Regions from separate parts of the Mesorhizobium sp. L2C066B000 genome, predicted to be linked through region 2. Evidence: predicted binding sites of a transcription regulator. Region 2 holds the regulator's gene; each other region holds the start of a gene.

Region 1 (4,438 bases), on a different contig from region 2:
GTCAGCTTCTTGCCGCGCAGGCGGCCGGTGAAGCCGCTGACCGTCGAGGCGCCGAACAGATGCGCATTGTCGACGACGGTTTCCCATGCCGCGAGCACGCCGCGATCGACCTCGCCATCCTCCAGCGGATTGCCGAACACGCCGATCGACGACACGGCGACATCGGCATCGCCGATCGCCTCGCCAATCTCACCGGCGAGCCGCGCCAAATCCTTGCCGCCCAGCGTCTGCCAGAAGAAGGGCTGGATGCTCTCGAAACCGAGCGGCAGAATCTCTTTGATGTAGGCGGCGGGGTCTTCGAGATTGGCCCGCACCATGGTGCCGATCCGGATGTCGAGAAGCGGGTTTGGCATCATGATGCTTCCTGTGTGATTGCGACGCGCCGTCCGGTCTCGGCGCTTTCGATGGCGCCGAAAACCATGGCCAGGCTTTTGATGTTGTCGCTGCCACGGGTTTCCGGCTCGCTACCGGTCTCGATGGCGTGGATGAAATCCTTGATGACGCCGAGATGACCGCCGATGCGGTCGGCGGGATCGAGCGGCGGCACGATGATGGGCTGGGTCAGGTCGAAAAGGCCGTCGCGGACCGACAACACAACTTCGGCCTTCAGCCCGTCCTCGCCGTCCCAGACCAGGCTGCCGTGCTCGGCGACGATGCGCCATGTGCTCTCCCAACTGGTGCGGAAGCCCGCCGCGCACCAAGAGCCTGCATAGGTGAACCGCTTGCCGCCACCGAGATCGAAGATAGCGCTGGCCGAGGAACCCTGCCGGTACCAGGAATTGGCCGGCTCCCATTCCTGGCAAAAAACACCGGCGGGATCGCCTGCGACCATGTAGCGGGCGGCGTCGAATGTGTGGATCGCCATATCGAGCAAGAGCACATGCGCCATCTCCTCGCGAAAGCCGCCGAAATGCGGCGCGACGAAGAAGTCGGCATGGATGCTGGTTGGCTTGCCGATGGCGCCGGAGTCGAGAAAGCGCCTTATGCGCCGGACATTGGCGACGTAGCGGCGGTTCTGCACCACGGCATGAACGCGCCCTGCCTGGCGCGCCGCGTCGACAATGGCGCGGGCATTTTCCGGAGTATCGGCGAGCGGCTTTTCGGTGAGCAGATGGCAATGATGGGCAAAGGCGGAAAAGGCGACGTCTCGGCGGGCGGCGGGAACCACGACGTCGAACACCGCTTGCGGATTGGTCTGGTCGAGGACCTGATCGAGGCTGGTGCCGATGACGGCGCTATCGAGCCCGTATTCGCGTGCCCTCGCCCGCGCCCGTTCGGCGTCGAGATCGACCAGGCCGACAATGGCGAGCCCGTCGATCTGCCTCGCGGCATCGAGCCAGGCCTTGCTCATCGCACCACAGCCGACGAGGACGGCATTCATCATCCGGCATTCCTCCCGTCCGGTCCCTCCAGACCGAATGTCACGGCATTTCCGGCATCACCGTAAACGTTTTTCCGTAAACGTTTACGAGAACACACCCGATGGCGTAGAATGTCAATCGGCTGCCAGCGAAAATCATCCCGAAGCCTTGGCCTGGGCGGCAGCCGGTGCTAGCCAAGACAGGGGGAGAACTGTCCTTGGCGTCCAGCATCCATGACCTCGCGCGTCACCTGAACATTTCGATCGGCACCGTGTCGCGGGCGTTGAACGGCCGCGCCGACGTCAATGCCGACACCCGCCAGCGCGTGCTCGCCGCCGCCAAGCAATTGAACTATTCGCCCAACCAGTCCGGCCGCAGCCTGCGGCAAGGCACCACCCATTCGATCGCCTTCATGCTGCAGCCGCATCCGGGCGACCAGCAATATGGCGAACCGTTCTTCATCCCGTTCCTGATCGGTCTGCAGGGCCGGCTTGCCGAGTATGGCCTGGATTTGATGGTCGTCATGGGTGAGCCCGGTCAATATCAGCAGGAGAGGCTGCGCCGCGTGGTTGAGACGCGCCGGGCCGACGCGGTCGTGTTGGCCAATACACGGCGGGAAGACGATCGGATTGACTATCTCAGCAAGGCCGGCTTTCCCTTCGCCACGCTTGGCCGAAGTCAATCCGGCGACGACACCTATCCTTCGCTCGATATAGATTTCGAGAGGGCGGGTGATGAAGCCGTCGACCGGCTGGTCGCGCGCGGCCATCGCCGCATTGCCGCCATCCGCCCTTCGCTTGATCTCAACTTCGGCTACCTGTTCCTCGACGGCTACCGCAAGGCGCTGGAGCGGCATGGCATCGAAGTCGACCCCGGCCTGATCGCCGACGGCTTCATCAACGAGGCAGGCGGCTACCAGGTGACGCCGCGCGTGATGCTCTCCAAGGACCGGCCCACAGCCATCATCTTCAACAATGACGCAATGGCGCTCGGCGGCTGCAAGGCACTGGCCGAGATGGGCATCAGGCCCGGCCACGACATCGCGGTGATCGTCATCGTCGACACGCCGCTCTGCCGTTATTTCTCGCCGGCGCTGACCGCCTTCCGTCCGTCGCTGGAGCCCATGGGCCGGCGTCTGGCCGAGATGCTGCTGGCCTCGCTTCCGGCCTTTGCCGGTCCCGAAGGCGCGCGCATCATCCGCGAAGTCTGGCCGCTGGAGCTGATCGCCCGCGACAGCGATTGATAGTGCGTCCTTCCCTTCTCCCACAAGAAGGGGAGAAGGGAGAGGCCCGCTCTGTCACGCAAGTATCATGTTCGCGTCCTAGACCGCTTTGCGAGAGGGCGACATCGTCGATGCGATGCGGTGGCCCCTTTGCGCCGCTCAAGGCTTGTCACAAAGAGGATCTCCATGAAAATCTCGCACCGAACCGTGTCGCTCGGCGCCGCGCTGGCGCTGTTTACCGCCCTGACCCCTGCTCTTGCCGACAGCACCGCCACCGTTGGCGGCTTCGTCAACAAGGGCCTGGTCGGCGTCGGCCGCATTCCGGCCGATCAGAAGGACAAGTTCGGCGAGACCTTCGGCTCCGGCTCCGGCATGTCGATCGACGCCGCAAGCTGGACCCATGGCGCGGATGGCTACAAGGGTTCGCTGTGGCTGCTGCCGGATCGCGGCTACAATGTCGTCGGCACCACCGACTACCGGCCGCGGCTCAACACTATTCGCATCGAGTTCACGCCGACCGCACTGGGCGCCACGCCCGCCGTCGGCCAGGAACGGACCGGCGTCAAGGCGACGCTAGCCGATTCGCTGCTGCTCACCGACGACAAGGGCGCAGACGCCACCGGCCTCGATCCGCTCAACGGCGTGCGCGCGGCCAATGGCGACCTGCCGATCCTGCCCGAGGCCAATGGCAAGCTGGCGCTCGACAATGAGGCGATCGCGCGGCTGCCCGACGGCACCATGTTCATCTCTGACGAATACGGCCCCAACATCTACCGCTTCTCGGCCGACGGCCATCTGTTGTCGGCAACGCAGCCGCCCGCCGCTTTGGTGCCGATGCGCAAGGGCGCGCCGAACTTCGCCTCCGACAATCCGGGCCCCGGTGCAGCCGAACCCGATCCGAAGGATCCCGAAACCGGCCGCCAGAACAATCAAGGCCTCGAAGGCATGGCGCTGACGCCGGACGGCAAGTCGCTGATCACTGTGCTGCAGTCGGCGCCCCGCCAGGATGGCGGCGATTCGCCCGCGACGCGCCAGAACACCCGCGCGCTGGTCTACGACGCCTCCGACCCGGCCCATCTCAAGCTGGTGCATGAATATGCCGTGCCGCTGCCGGTGTTCAAGGACGCCAAGGACAAGACCAAGGTCGCCGCGCAGAGCGAAATCGTGGCGCTGTCCGACAAGACCTTCCTGATGCTGGCGCGCGACAGCGGAAACGGCCAGGGGGTGAAGGGCGATACTTCGCTGCTGCGCCAGATTTTCGTCGTCGACGTCTCTGGCGCCACCGACATTGCCGGCGGCGCCTTCGATGCCGCCGACAAGCCGCTGGCGCCCAAGGGCGTGCTCGACCCCTCGGTGACGCCGGCCAAGCTGACGCCGTTCATCGACATCAACGACAACAAGGAACTCGGCCGTTTCGGCCTGCATGACGGCAAGCCGAACGACAAGAACAATCTCTCGGAGAAGTGGGAAGCAATGTCTGTGGTCAGCCTGCTCGATCCGGCGCTGCCCGACGACTATTTCCTGTTCGTCGGCAACGATAACGATTTTCTCACCCAAGACGGTTTTCAGGTCGGCGCGCCCTACAAGGCCGACGACGGCGCCGATGTCGACACCATGTTCCTGGTCTATCAGGTCACGCTTCCGGGCCTCGCCAACAAGTAGCCGTATACGGAAAGGCGGACGCGCCCGGCGCGTCCGCCTCTAACCGTCTGTCGGCGATCAGCGATGCCGTGAAGGCACCTATTTCAAAATCTCCGCATCCCTTGGCACGCCGGCATCGATCGGCTCGGCGGTCCGGCTCGACACAGCCATGATCTTGCCCGCGGCCGACAGGTTCGGGCGCACATAGACCTGG
Region 2 (4,438 bases):
CGCATCTATGGCGTGATTGCGATCTCGGTCGGCCTGGCGTTCCTGGCCATCATGCTGATCACCATCGTCTCGAAAGGCTACACCGCCTTCTGGCAGACGACGGTGACGCTTCCGATCACCTTCGATGAGAAGGTCATCGACCCCTCGAACAAGCGTGCCACAGACCCGAATGTGCTGATCAAGGCGAACTATCCCAAGCTCGCCGAAAACGCGCTGGTGGCCAAGCTCGGCATCGATCCGGCCAACAAGCCGATGATGCTGAAGCTCAAGGGCTTCCTGTCGGAAGGCGCCCGCGTCCAGCTGCGCGACATCGTCTCCGCCGATCCGTCGGTGATCGGCACGACGCGTGACGTCGACATCCTGGCCGCCGCCAATCTCGACTCGGCCTTCAAGGGCCAGATCGACCTCGGCGTCGATGAAGCGCGCCGCAAGGTGTCCGACCAGCAGATCGACTGGATGAACAAGCTCAAAGCCGAAGGCGCGATGGCCGAGCATTTCAACACCGGCCTGTTCAGCTATGGCGCCTCCAGCCGGCCCGAGACGTCGGGCATGGGCGTGGCCATCATCGGTTCGTTCTACATGATGGTGATCGTGCTTTTGCTGGCGCTGCCGATCGGCGTCGCCGCCTCGATCTATCTCGAGGAGTTCGCCAAGAAGAACCGCTTTACGGACCTGATCGAAGTCAACATCAACAATCTCGCGGCGGTGCCGTCGATCGTCTTCGGTCTGCTTGGCCTTGCCGTGTTCATCAACTTCCTCGGCATGCCGCGCTCGGCTTCCTTCGTCGGCGGCCTGGTGCTGACCTTGATGACGCTGCCGACCATCATCATCGCGACGCGCGCCGCCCTTGCCGCGGTGCCGCCGTCGATCCGCTCGGCAGCGCTCGGGCTCGGCGCCTCCAAGATGCAGATGGTGTTCCACCACATCCTGCCGCTTGCCGCCCCAGGCATCCTTACCGGCACCATCATCGGCCTGGCGCGTGCGCTCGGCGAGACAGCACCGCTGCTCTTGATCGGCATGGTCGCTTTCGTCGCCGATTATCCGACGACGCCTTTCGATCCGGCGACCGCGCTGCCGGTGCAGATCTACATGTGGGCAAACGAGGCTGAGCGCGCTTTTGTCGAGCGCATGTCCGGCGCCATCATCATCCTGCTCGTCTTCCTCATGGCCATGAACATCACCGCGATCGTGCTTCGGCGCCGGTTCGAGCGGCGCTGGTAGAAAAAAGGCAATTTGGTATGAACATCATGACCGAACAGTCCCTTGAGAATGCAGTGGGCGACAAAATGAACGCCAAGTCGAACGAAGTCATCAAGATGCGCGGCGACAAGGTCGGCGTCTTCTACGGCGAGAAGCAGGCGTTGTTCGACGTCAATCTAGACGTCCGCCAGAACCAGGTGACGGCGCTGATCGGCCCGTCCGGCTGCGGCAAGTCGACCTTCCTGCGCTGCCTCAACCGCATGAACGACACCATCGATTCGGCGCGGGTGACCGGCAAGATCACGCTCGATGAAGACGACATCTACGACAAGAACATCGATGTCGTCGAACTGCGCGCCCGCGTCGGCATGGTGTTCCAGAAACCCAACCCGTTCCCGAAGTCGATCTACGAGAACGTCGCCTACGGCCCGCGCATCCATGGGCTGGCCAAGCGCAAGTCCGACATGGACCAGATCGTCGAGCAGAGCCTGAAGAAGGCTGCGATCTGGAACGAGGTCAAGGACCGCCTGCAGGAGCCCGGCACCGGCCTGTCCGGCGGCCAGCAGCAGCGCCTGTGCATCGCGCGCGCCATCGCCGTGTCGCCGGAGGTGATCCTGATGGACGAGCCCTGCTCGGCGCTCGATCCGATCGCCACCGCCCGTGTCGAGGAGCTGATCGACGAACTGCGCCAGAACTACACGATCGTCATCGTCACCCACTCGATGCAGCAGGCGGCGCGCGTGTCGCAGCGTACAGCGATGTTCCATCTCGGCTATCTCGTCGAGGAGGGCGCCACCGACAAGATGTTCACCAACCCCGACGACAAGCGCACCCAGGACTACATTACCGGCCGCTTCGGCTGAGCCGTCCGGCGGGTGAATTTTCAGGCACGAGGACCAAGATCATGGGTGAACATACCGTCGCCTCCTTCGATGAAGAGCTCGGGCAGATCAGCAAGCTGATCCGCGACATGGGCGATCTGGCAGGCTCGATGGTCAGCGGCTCGACCAGGGCGCTGCTCAATTCGGACAATGCGCTGGCACAGCGTGTCGTTTCCGACGACGCCATCATGGATGCGCGCCAGCGCGAACTGGACGACCGCGCCATCACGCTGATCGCCAAGCGCCAGCCGATGGCCAACGATCTGCGCGCCGTGGTCGGCTCGATCCGCATGGCCGGCGACCTCGAGCGCATCGGCGATCTCGCCAAGAACATCGCCAAACGCGTCGGCACCGTGGGCTTGAGCGTCACGCCGCGCGACCTCTCGCACTCCATCGATGCCATGGCGCAGCTGGTGCTGATCCAGGTGCAAGGCGTCGTCGAGGAATATGCCGCCACCGATGCGGCAGCTCTTGCAAAACTCAGGAATGACGACGAGCGCATCGACGTCAAATACACGTCCGTGTTTCGTGAGCTCTTGACCTACATGATGGAAGACCCTCGCAACATCACCGCCTGCACGCATCTCTTGTTCTGCGCCAAGAATCTTGAGCGCATCGGCGATCATGTCACCAACATCGCCGAAAATGCGTATTATGTGCTGACCGGCCAGCAATTGCCCGCCAATCGTCCGAAGCAGGACGAGACGGCGATGGCCACGCCGGCCTGATGAGGGTGAACTGCCTATGATCGCGCCACGCATCATGGTCGTGGAGGACGAGGAGCCGCTAGGCGTGCTCCTCCGCTACAACCTCGAATCCGAAGGCTATCACGTCGAGGTGGTGACACGCGGCGACGAGGCCGAGATCCGCCTGCAGGAAAACGTGCCCGATCTCCTGGTGCTCGACTGGATGGTGCCCGCTGTTTCCGGCATCGAGCTCTGCCGGCGGCTTAGAGTGCGGCCCGAAACCGAGCGGCTGCCGATCATCATGCTGACCGCGCGCGGTGAGGAAAGCGATCGCGTGCGCGGCCTGTCCACCGGTGCCGACGACTATCTGGTCAAGCCATTCTCGACGCCGGAGTTCATGGCGCGCGTGAAGGCGCTGCTGCGCCGGGCCAAGCCGGAAGTGCTGTCCAGCGTGCTCAAGGTCGGCGACATCGTGCTCGACCGCGAGTCGCACCGTGTCTACCGCAAGAAGAGCGAGATCAGGCTCGGACCGACCGAGTTCCGGCTGCTCGAATTCATGATGCGCCATCCCGGCCGCGTGTTCTCGCGCAGCCAGCTGCTCGACAATGTCTGGGGCGAGACGATCTACATCGACGAGCGAACCGTCGACGTCCATGTCGGGCGCTTACGCAAAGCGGTCAACAACGGCCGCATGCCGGATGTCATCCGTACCATTCGCGGCGCCGGCTACGCGATCAGGGAAGACTAGGATGCTGCGCGTCGCGCCGTTGCCGGCCATTCAGGCGACATGCTTGCCGGATTTGGCCTGAATGCCCGGCGCGAAAATCTCCTGATCGACGAAGCCGAGCGCGCGCATGGCACAGCCTTCGCGGATCAGCGGCAGCTCGTTGGGCTCGGTGTCGAAGGAGATCGATTTCGAGTGCTGGCCGCCGGCGGTCTGGGCGATCGCTTCGCGCAATGCCGGCTCGATCAGGTCGAAGGCGGCGGCGCTGACGCCAACCATGGCGACAGGCGCCGGGTCGATCAGCGCAAACAGGCTGCCGAGGCCGAAGCCGAGCGCCTCACCGGCCTTGCGATAGGCTTCGCGCTCCGGGCCATCGGTTTCGCGGGCGCGCGCGGCGAGTGCGCGCATATCAGCGTCGCCGATATCGACCGGCTCGGCATCTTCGCTCATCATTTTGGCGCTGCGCCAGATGGCGTAGTTTCCGGCATAGGCCTCGACGCAGCCGCGCCGCCCGCAGCGGCAGAGCGCGCCGCCCGGACGGTGGATCATGTGGCCGAACTCGCCGCCCGAGGAATGGGTGCCGGTGAACAGTTCGCCTTTCAGCACCAGGCCCATGCCGATGCCGTGCGATAAGAGGATGGCGATAAAATTGTCGCGGTAGCGCTCGGGCTGGCGCCATTGCAGCGCCACCGCCATCATGTTGCAATCGTTCTCCATGGTGGCAGGAATGCCGAATTCCGCTTCCAACATGTCGGCGAAGGCAATGTCGGTCAGTGGCGTGATCGGCGACCACAGCATGGCGCGCGCCTGCGAATCGGTGATGCCCTGGATGCCCATGGCAATGCGGGCGATGCTCTGGACATCGAGGTCGGGATCCTCAAGCCGCCGCCGGACGATTGCTACGCATTCGCCAATCAGCTCGTCGCGCGGCTTGGTCAGCGTGTCCA
Region 3 (4,438 bases), on a different contig from region 2:
ACCTCGGCGCTCGATCCAGAAATGATCAAGGAAGTGCTGGAGACGATGGTGGGCCTGGCCGAGGAAGGCATGACCATGCTGTGCGTCACTCACGAAATGGGCTTTGCCCGCAAGGTCGCCAACCGGGTGATCTTCATGGATCAGGGCCAGATCGTCGAACAGAACACGCCGGCCGAGTTCTTCGACCATCCGCGCCACGAGCGCACGAAGCTGTTTCTGTCGCAGATCCTGCACTGAGCATTTTCATGCGAACCAAAAGAGCCCGGCCGTAATGCGGCCGGGCTCTTTTGCTATCTGGGGTCGGGGTTGATCTTCTCCATTGAAACACAAAGCCGCCGCCGCATGAGAAAAGCCCTGCGTTTCGTGGCCATGCTGATTATCGTGGTCGCGCTCGCTGCCACGCTCGGCACGCTGGTGCCGCGTCCGCTGTGGCCGGCGTCAGCGGCGGGTGAGGGCACGCGCCATATTCTGGTGCTGGAGAATCCGATCCACACCGACATCGCCATTCCCGTCGATGACGAGGTGCGCCGGCGCTTCCATTTCCTGGTCGCTGCCGGCATCCCTGTCGACGCCCCGGAAGTGAGCTACATCGTCTTTGGCTGGGGCGGCCGGGCCTTCTATCTGGAGACGCCGAGCTGGTCGCAGCTGAAAGCAGTGCCCGTCCTCAAGGCGCTGACACTGGACGCCTCGGTCATGCATGTCGATATCGCCGGGGCCATCGCCGAGCCGCACCCTGCTGTCACCGGTTTCGACATCGATGAGGAACGTTTTGCAGCGCTGCTCGACTATATCGACGCGAGTTTCCAGCAAGGGCCGCATGGTCCGGTCGTCATCGAGAACGCCGCCTATTCCAGCTTCGACCGCTTCTTCGAGGCGAACGGCCATTTCAACGCGCTTGTCGGCTGTAACACCTGGACAGCCGCCGGCCTGCGCACCGCCGGCCTGCGCACCGGCTGGTGGAACCCGCTGCCGGCCTCGCTGGGCTTGTCGATGCGGTTTTATAACTAGCAGTCCTTCATCGCACCGCGACAGTGTTGGATCTTTTGAAGCCAGCGGGACAGCACCCCCCTCTGGCCTGCCGGCCATCTCCCCCGCAAGGGGGGAGATCAGCCGTTTTGCCCGCGGCGCTCCTGCTGCAACGCCGGCGATTTTGGCGACGGCGACGGCGACATCCAATCTCCCCCCTTGCGGGGGAGATGTCCGGCAGGACAGAGGGGGGTGGGAAGGATCGCTACGTCGACGATCTAGACTGCCGAGTGTCCGCTCGCCATCCATAGAGCCAGTCGAGGTCGGCGGCGAGCTTGTCGGGCGAGCGCATGGCCAGGAACAGATTGCGGGCGATCGCCACCGGGCCGGCAGCATGCCAGGCGAGGCGGTTTACGGCCCCACGACGCGCGGCCTTGGCGACACGCGGCCGCCGAAGATTTTCCCAGATTTGAAAACTTCTGGGCAGATCGCCAGGGAAATCGGCGATAGCGTCGGCAAGCGTGATGGCATCTTCGATCGCCATCGCGGCGCCCTGTGCGGCAAACGGCGTCATCGCATGCGCAGCGTCGCCGATCAGCGCGATGCCCTGCGGGCTCGTCCACCGCTTCTGTTCGACGGTGTGGATCGGAAAGGCCGTCCACGGGCCGGCCAGTGCCACAAGCTTCGTCAGGCCCGGCGCGGTGCCGCGCAGGGCAGCCGTGAGGATCGCGGGATCGGCATGGCCTGACCAACCTTCCGCCATGCGCTCGCCCTTGGTGAAGGCGGCGAGATTGAAGGCCCGGCCTTTGCTGACGGGATAGGCGACCATGTGGAAGCCTGGATGCAGGAACGTGGTGACGCAGTCGGCGGCGCCGATCGCGACAAAGGCTTCGCCGGCGGCGCTCTCGGCCGCGATCGTGACTCGCCAGGCGAGTTCGCCCGAAAAACGGCTTTTGACGAAGTCCTCGCCTGCGAGTTGCGCCCTGACTGCCGACCAGACGCCGTCGGCGCCGACCAGCAGTTTGCCGCGTGCCTCGATCTCGCGGCCGTCCACTTCGGCGGTCACGGCGACATATTGCGCGTCTTTGACGATGCCGGTCACGCGGGCGCCGGTGATGAGCTCAATCTCCGGCCGTTCGGCCATTTGCGCCAGCAGCGCTGCCTGCAGATCGGCGCGGTGAGCGACGAGATAAGGCGCCTGCCAGCGCGCTTCGGCGGCTTGCCCAAGCGGTACCCGCGCCAGTCCGCGCAGCGTCCCGGCGTCCTTGAGCACGACCGCTTCCGGCCGCAACGCTGCGGGCAGCAGCCGGTCGAGCACGCCGAGTTTTCCAAGAATGCGTGTTGCGTTGGGCGAAAGCTGGATGCCGGCGCCGGCCGCTTCTAGGTGCTGTGCCTGTTCGATAAGCTTTACCGGATAACCCCGTCCGGCGAAGGCAAGGGCAGCGGTCAGCCCGGCGATGCCGGCCCCGGCGATTATGACCTGCCGGGACCTGATGTCCTCCATCGGGCTTGTCGCGGAAGGATCAGGCGGCCTGGTCGATATAAAGGCAACCACCCGGCAGCGTTTCAGTCGCCCTCAGCTTCGCCGAATAGCGGTAGAGCGTCGAGCAATAGGGGCAGACCTTTTCATCGTCGTCGCCCATGTCGAGAAACACATGTGGGTGGTCGAAGGGCGGGTTGGCGCCGGTGCACATAAATTCCTTGACGCCGATGTCGATTGCCGGATGGCCCGCATCGTTCTGGAAGTGGGGAATGGAACCGCCTGCCATCGTCGTCTCCTTGATCTCGTCGAAAAGCATCTGGAACATAACAGGCCTGTTTGCAAGATCGATGAAATGAAACTGTCGCAAAAGCCTGTCAGAGGATACGGTGAGCCGGTTAAGTGCATGTCCCTGAAATCGGAATGGTTTTCGCCGAAGGGTCATGCGTCACAAAAGCGTGTTAGAGGCATGGCACGTCCAGCGGCGCTCCAAGGGACGGTTGGCGGGGAAGAGCAGGAACCATGAACGAACTGAAGCCGGTGCAGAGCGAATTCATCAATGTCGAGGTGGCGAGCCCCGAGGGCGGCAACCCCGATAGGTTCGTCAACCGTGAGTTCTCCTGGCTGCAGTTCAACCGGCGTGTGCTCGAGGAATCGCAGAACGAGCACCATCCGCTGCTCGAACGCGTCCGTTTCCTGTCGATTTCGGCCGCCAATCTCGATGAATTCTTCATGGTCCGCGTCGCCGGCCTTGCGGGCCAGGTGCGCGAAGGCATTGCGCTCAAGAGCCCCGACGGCCGGACTCCGGAGCAGCAGCTGGAACAATTGCTGCGCGAGGTCGAGCGGCTGCAGGAGGACCAGCAGAATAGCCTTTCGTCGCTGATGTTGCTGCTCAACAAGGAAGGCATTGAGAGCATCACCCGCGATGCACTGACCAAGGATGAAAAAGTCTGGCTGGAAGACCATTTCCAGGACCAGGTTTTCCCGGTGCTGACTCCACTGTCGATCGACCCGGCGCATCCGTTTCCGTTCATTCCCAATCTCGGCTTCTCGATGGCGCTGCAATTGCGCCATCGCAAGAATGGCGAGGAGATGAGCGCGCTTCTGCGCCTGCCGGTGGCGCTGAAGCGCTTCATCCGTCTGCCCGACCGCAAGCAGCACGTTCGCTTCATTCCGTTGGAGGAGGCTGTCGGCCTCTATATCGGCAAGCTGTTCCCCGGCTATGAGGTCAAGGGTTCCGGCACCTTCCGCATCATCCGGGACAGCGATATCGAGGTCGAGGAAGAGTCGGAAGATCTCGTGCGCCTGTTCGAGACGGCGCTGAAGCGGCGCCGCCGCGGTTCGGTCATCCGCATCGAATTCGACAAGTCGATGCCCGGCGAATTGCGCGAGTTCGTCGCCGGCGAGCTTGGCGTCTCTTCGAGCCGCATCAGCGTTCTGACCGGCCCGCTGGCGCTCAGCCAGATTTCCGAGATCGTCGCCGTGCCACGCGACGACCTGAAGTTCACCCCCTACAATCCACGCTTTCCCGAGCGCATCCGCGAGCATGGCGGCGACTGTTTCGCGGCCATCCGCGAGAAGGACATCGTCGTCCACCACCCCTATGAATCCTTCGACGTGGTGGTCCAATTCCTGCGCCAGGCGATGGCCGACCCCGAGGTGGTGGCGATCAAGCAGACGCTCTACCGCACCTCCAACGACAGCCCGATCGTGCGCGCCTTGGTCGACGCGGCCGAGGCCGGCAAGTCGGTAACCGCCCTGGTCGAGCTCAAGGCGCGCTTCGACGAGGAAGCCAACATCCGCTGGGCGCGCGACCTCGAACGCGCCGGCGTTCAGGTCGTGTTCGGCTTCCTCGAACTCAAAACCCATGCGAAAATGTCGCTAGTAGTGCGGCGCGAGGACGGCAAGCTGCGCAACTATGTGCATCTCGGCACCGGCAACTACCATCCGGTGACCGCGCGCATCTACACCGACCTGTCCTTCTTCACCACC
Region 4 (4,438 bases), on a different contig from region 2:
ATACGGCATCGAGGCAACGCTGGTCGACGGCACCGACATCGCCAACTGGGAAAAGGCGGTGCGGCCGAACACGAAACTGTTCTTCCTGGAAAGCCCGACCAATCCGACGCTGGAAGTGGTCGACATCGCAGCGGTGGCGGCGCTCGCCACCTCGATCGGCGCCAGGCTGATCGTCGACAATGTCTTCGCCACGCCCTTGCAGCAGAAGCCCTTGCACCTCGGCGCCCATATCGTCGTCTACTCCGCGACCAAGCACATTGACGGCCAGGGACGCTGTCTCGGCGGCATCATCCTGTCGGACAAGAAATGGATCGACGAGAATTTGCACGACTATTTCCGCCACACCGGCCCGAGCCTGTCGCCGTTCAACGCCTGGACGCTGCTCAAGGGCCTGGAGACGCTGCCAGTTCGGGTGCGCCAGCAGACTGAAAGCGCGGCCAAGATCGCGGATTTCCTGGCAGGACGGCCGGAAATCGCCCGCATCATCTATCCCGGCCGCGCCGACCACCCGCAGGCCGACATCGTCAAGAAGCAGATGACAGGCGGATCGACGCTAATCTGCCTCGACGTCAAGGGCGGCAAGCAGGCGGCCTTCGCCTTGCAGAACGCGCTCGACATCGTGCTGATCTCCAACAATCTCGGCGACGCCAAGAGCCTGATCACCCATCCGGCGACCACCACCCACAAGAACCTCAGCGACGAAGCTCGCGCCGAGCTTGGCATCGGGCCGGGAACGCTCAGGCTGTCGGTCGGTCTTGAGGATACGGACGATCTGCTGGAGGACGTTGCGCAGGCGCTGAAGGCAGCCGGATAGGCCGCGAGGCGTCACGCTCCCGACGAAACCTCTTCCAGTTCGGCCGTCTTGGTGCCGATGGTCATGATGTTGCCGCGCCAGTCGACGGCGCCGCTCAGCCAGCCGCGCGCCCAGATGGCGGGAAGCATCATGTCGCGCACCATCATCGCCGGGACCATGCGCAGCGACAGGTGCCAGCCCTTGGCCGCGGCCAGCGCGCATTCGGGAATGTAGGCCGCCGCCAGCACGGCCAACACCGTGGCCGGCAGGCTGACGCCGGCACTTGCTGCCGCCACCAGCGCCAACGCCAACGGCACGGCGACGCCGGTCAGGATCTCGGGTGCGAAAAACAGCGGGAAAGTGACGCGGCGCAACCGCGCCCAGCGCGCCTGACGCGACCAGATGTCGGCAAGTCGGCGCTGCCCCAGTGGTTGCTCGAAAGGCGAGGCAACGAGATTGACGCGCAGGCCCAGTCCGTTGACCAGCTTGGTTGCAGCAGCATCCTCGGCGATCTCGGCGGCCAGCGCGCGGATACCGCCATTGGTATCGAGCATCGGCTTGTTCCACAGCATGCTCTTGCCCTGGGCAAAGCCGAGGCCAAGCGCCTCGCCGGCATATTGCCAGCGCGCCTGCAGCGTGTTGAGGAACGCGCATTCGACCTCGGCCCAGAAGCCATCCGGCCGCGAGCCGATCGGCGTCGAGCAGATAGTCCCGGTATTGGTCCCCCAGGCCGCCATCAGGTGCTGGACGTAATCCCTAGGCATCAGCACGTTGGAATCCGCCAGAATGACCCAATGATTGCGCGCCGCTTCCCAGCCCTTGACGCAGTTGTTGAGCTTCGGGTTGCTGCTGACGCGGTCGTCGCCGATCAGCAGCCGGGCCGGCACGTTGGGAAACAGGACGATCGCCCTGTTTATCAGTTTGACGACGGGATCGTCGGCGTGAGCGACGCAGAAGATCAGTTCGTAGCGCGGCCAGTCGAGCGAGAAGGCTCGCTGCAGCGTCTCTTGTGTGAACGGCTCCACGCCGCGCGACGGCACGACGATCGAGACCGGTGGCTGCTCGTCGGACGGCGGAGGGATAAGGCGACGCGCTTGCAGTTTCGACGAAGCAAGCAGGATGCTGGCGAGATTGGAAAGAAGCAAAGCGGAGGAAGCGAAGGCGGCTGTGAGAGCTGGTTCCATGAGATCTGGTCACTCCGGAAAGGCCGCTCGCGGCTGCTTTGTCAGTCGACAGATGGGCCTTGAGTCGCCGGCAAGGTTTGCGCACACCAACACTGTCATGTGTCACTTAAATGACATTGTTTGTCGGCACCTCCGCTTTGAGGCTGGCAGGACATGCCGTTGTGCGCGTATCAAACCGCATAGCGCGACAAATGTTCCTTGCCGCGCAACCGGAGCAGCCCATGTATCGCGCCGTCACGCGCAACATCGAAGTGCAGGTCAGACCGTTCTACCTGGAGGACCGCTCGGACCCGGCGGAGAACCGTTATGTCTGGGGCTACCAGGTGACGATCGACAACCAGTCGGACGATTTCGTGCAGCTTATGTCGCGTTACTGGCACATCACCGACGGCAGCGGCCGGATCGAGGAAGTGCGCGGCGCCGGCGTGGTCGGCGACCAGCCTGAGCTCAATCCGGGCGACAGCTATCAATACACGTCAGGCTGCCCGCTCTCGACGCCCTCCGGCATCATGGTCGGCCACTACACCATGCGCAACAAAAAGGGCGAGACGTTCGACGTCGCTATTCCCGCGTTTTCGCTGGATCTGCCGGGGACGCGGCGGACGGTGAATTAGGGGTTTTCTCCCCATCTCTATACGGGGAGAAATGCCCGGCAGTGCAATGAGGGGCGCCGCCGGACTCATGAGGTTATCTTCCACGCACATGACGTAGGCTATGCGCGGCCATTCACCAAAGTTAGCGCTGCCCCTCATCCGCCCTTCGGGCACCTTCTCCCCGTGAACGGGGAGAAGGAAGAGATGCTACTGAGCTGCAAACTCCGCCGGGTCGAAGTCGTACTGCTTCGAGCAGAACTCGCAGGCGACGTGGATGCCGCCATCTTCGGTGCTGTCCTTGATCTCCTGCGCGGAAAACCCCTCGAGGATGCCGCGTATCTTGTCCCTTGAGCATGAACATTGGTCGGCGACCGGCACGCCGCCGAAGACGCGCACGCCATGTTCGTGGAACAGCCTGTAGAGCAGCCGCTCGGCGCCGATGGTCGGGTCGATCAGCTCGGTCGGCTCGATGGTGCCGAGCAGCGCCACCAGCTCGCGCCACGAATTGTCGGCCGGCTCCTGCGTCACGTCACGCGGATCGCCGTCGCCGCCCGAAATGTCCGGCACGCGCATGCGCTCGGGTGACTGCGGCAGGAACTGCGCCAGGATACCGCCGGCGCGCCACTGCTCGCGCGCACCGCCGGGGCCGGGCGTCAGCAGCTTGGCCACCGACAGCCGGAGGTCGGTCGGGATCTGCTCCGACTGGCGGAAATAGGTGCGCGCGGCGTCTTCCAGCGTCTCGCCGTCGAGCTGGACGATGCCCTGATAGCGCTGCGTGTGCGCGCCCTGGTCGATGGTCAGCGCCAAAACGCCGCTGCCCAGCAGCGTCTGCTGCGAGGTCTGGCCTGCGGCCACCAGGGCCTCCAGCCGGTCGGCATCGAAGCGCGCATAGGCGCGCAATGCCGAGGGCGTGGAGAAATCCGCGACCAGCATGTCGACAGGCCCGTCGGTGCGGGTCTGCAGGATGAACTTGCCTTCAAATTTGAGCGAAGTGCCGAGCAGCACCGTCAGCACACAGGCTTCCGCCAGCAGGCGGGCGACCGGCTCGGGATAGTCGTGACGGTTGAGGATGGCGTCGAGCATCGGCCCGAGTTGCACGGTGCGGCCGCGCACGTCGAGCGGGCCTACCTCGAAGGGCACGACATGATCGTCGCCGGCATAGCCAAACTCGCCGAGTTTGGGGTGATGTTCAGTCACTTGATGCGTTTCCAACATGACAAAGCTCCAGGGCGCGGCCATGCGGCCCGGAGGGGTGCATGCGTCCAAACGCGCTTGATTTGCGTGATGGGGCGCAAATAGGCATCGCGCCGCCCCGGATCAAGCGCTTGGAGATCAAGCGCCCAGACACCAGGCCAAAACCGCCTTCTGGGCGTGAAGCCGGTTCTCGGCTTCGTCGAAGACCACCGAATGCGGACCGTCGATGACCTCGTCGGTCACTTCCTCGCCGCGGTGCGCCGGCAGGCAGTGCATGAACAGGGCGTCGGGCTTGGCCCTGGCCATCAGCGCCGCATTGACCTGATAGGGCGAGAAGACATTATGGCCGCGGGCGCGGTGTTCCTGGCCCATCGACACCCAGCAGTCGGTGACGATGCAGTCGGCCTGGTCGACGGCCTCTTCGGGCGAGCGGGTGAAGTGCAGCTTGCCGCCATTGGTCTTCGACCAGTCGATGTGCTTCTGCGCCGGCTCGCTGCCTTCCGGCACTGCGACGTTCAGGTTGAAGCGGAACCGCGCCGAAGCTTCGAGCAGCGAATGCAGCACGTTGTTGCCGTCGCCGGTCCAGGCGATGGTCTTGCCGGCAACCGGACCGCGATGCTCCTCGAAGGTCATGATGTCGGCCATCAGCTGACAGGGATGGGTGTCGTCGGTCA

What was found. The regulator PhoB, encoded in region 2, activates phosphate uptake and scavenging genes when phosphate is short. The targets are predictions, from matches to a motif close to TGTCATNNANCTGTCAT.
Region 1: X733_RS159975 (esterase-like activity of phytase family protein) is a predicted target of PhoB. The motif match lies at 2,657-2,673, and genes of this name have one in related genera.
Region 3: X733_RS139020 (RNA degradosome polyphosphate kinase) is a predicted target of PhoB. The motif match lies at 2,798-2,814, and genes of this name have one in related genera.
Region 4: X733_RS151385 (ceramide glucosyltransferase) is a predicted target of PhoB. The motif match lies at 2,077-2,093, and genes of this name have one in related genera.

Annotation. Positions count from the first base shown of each region.
Region 1 is NZ_AYWZ01000001.1:1,286,110-1,290,547, reverse strand. It holds gene X733_RS159960 (sugar phosphate isomerase/epimerase) at 1-356, opposite strand, end outside; gene X733_RS159965 (Gfo/Idh/MocA family oxidoreductase) at 353-1,384, opposite strand; gene X733_RS159970 (LacI family DNA-binding transcriptional regulator) at 1,579-2,604, shown strand; gene X733_RS159975 (esterase-like activity of phytase family protein) at 2,770-4,245, shown strand; gene X733_RS159980 (L,D-transpeptidase) at 4,324-4,438, opposite strand, start outside.
Region 2 is NZ_AYWZ01000003.1:101,115-105,552, forward strand. It holds gene pstA (phosphate ABC transporter permease PstA) at 1-1,221, shown strand, start outside; gene pstB (phosphate ABC transporter ATP-binding protein PstB) at 1,239-2,063, shown strand; gene phoU (phosphate signaling complex protein PhoU) at 2,105-2,809, shown strand; gene phoB (phosphate regulon transcriptional regulator PhoB) at 2,826-3,515, shown strand; gene X733_RS154635 (ROK family protein) at 3,546-4,438, opposite strand, start outside.
Region 3 is NZ_AYWZ01000020.1:95,640-100,077, reverse strand. It holds gene X733_RS139000 (amino acid ABC transporter ATP-binding protein) at 1-237, shown strand, start outside; gene X733_RS139005 (TIGR02117 family protein) at 343-1,008, shown strand; gene X733_RS139010 (FAD-dependent monooxygenase) at 1,232-2,470, opposite strand; gene X733_RS139015 (zinc-finger domain-containing protein) at 2,490-2,735, opposite strand; gene X733_RS139020 (RNA degradosome polyphosphate kinase) at 2,969-4,438, shown strand, end outside.
Region 4 is NZ_AYWZ01000005.1:57,376-61,813, forward strand. It holds gene X733_RS151390 (O-succinylhomoserine sulfhydrylase) at 1-814, shown strand, start outside; gene X733_RS151385 (ceramide glucosyltransferase) at 826-1,977, opposite strand; gene apaG (Co2+/Mg2+ efflux protein ApaG) at 2,199-2,591, shown strand; gene X733_RS151375 (Hsp33 family molecular chaperone) at 2,778-3,809, opposite strand; gene argF (ornithine carbamoyltransferase) at 3,903-4,438, opposite strand, start outside.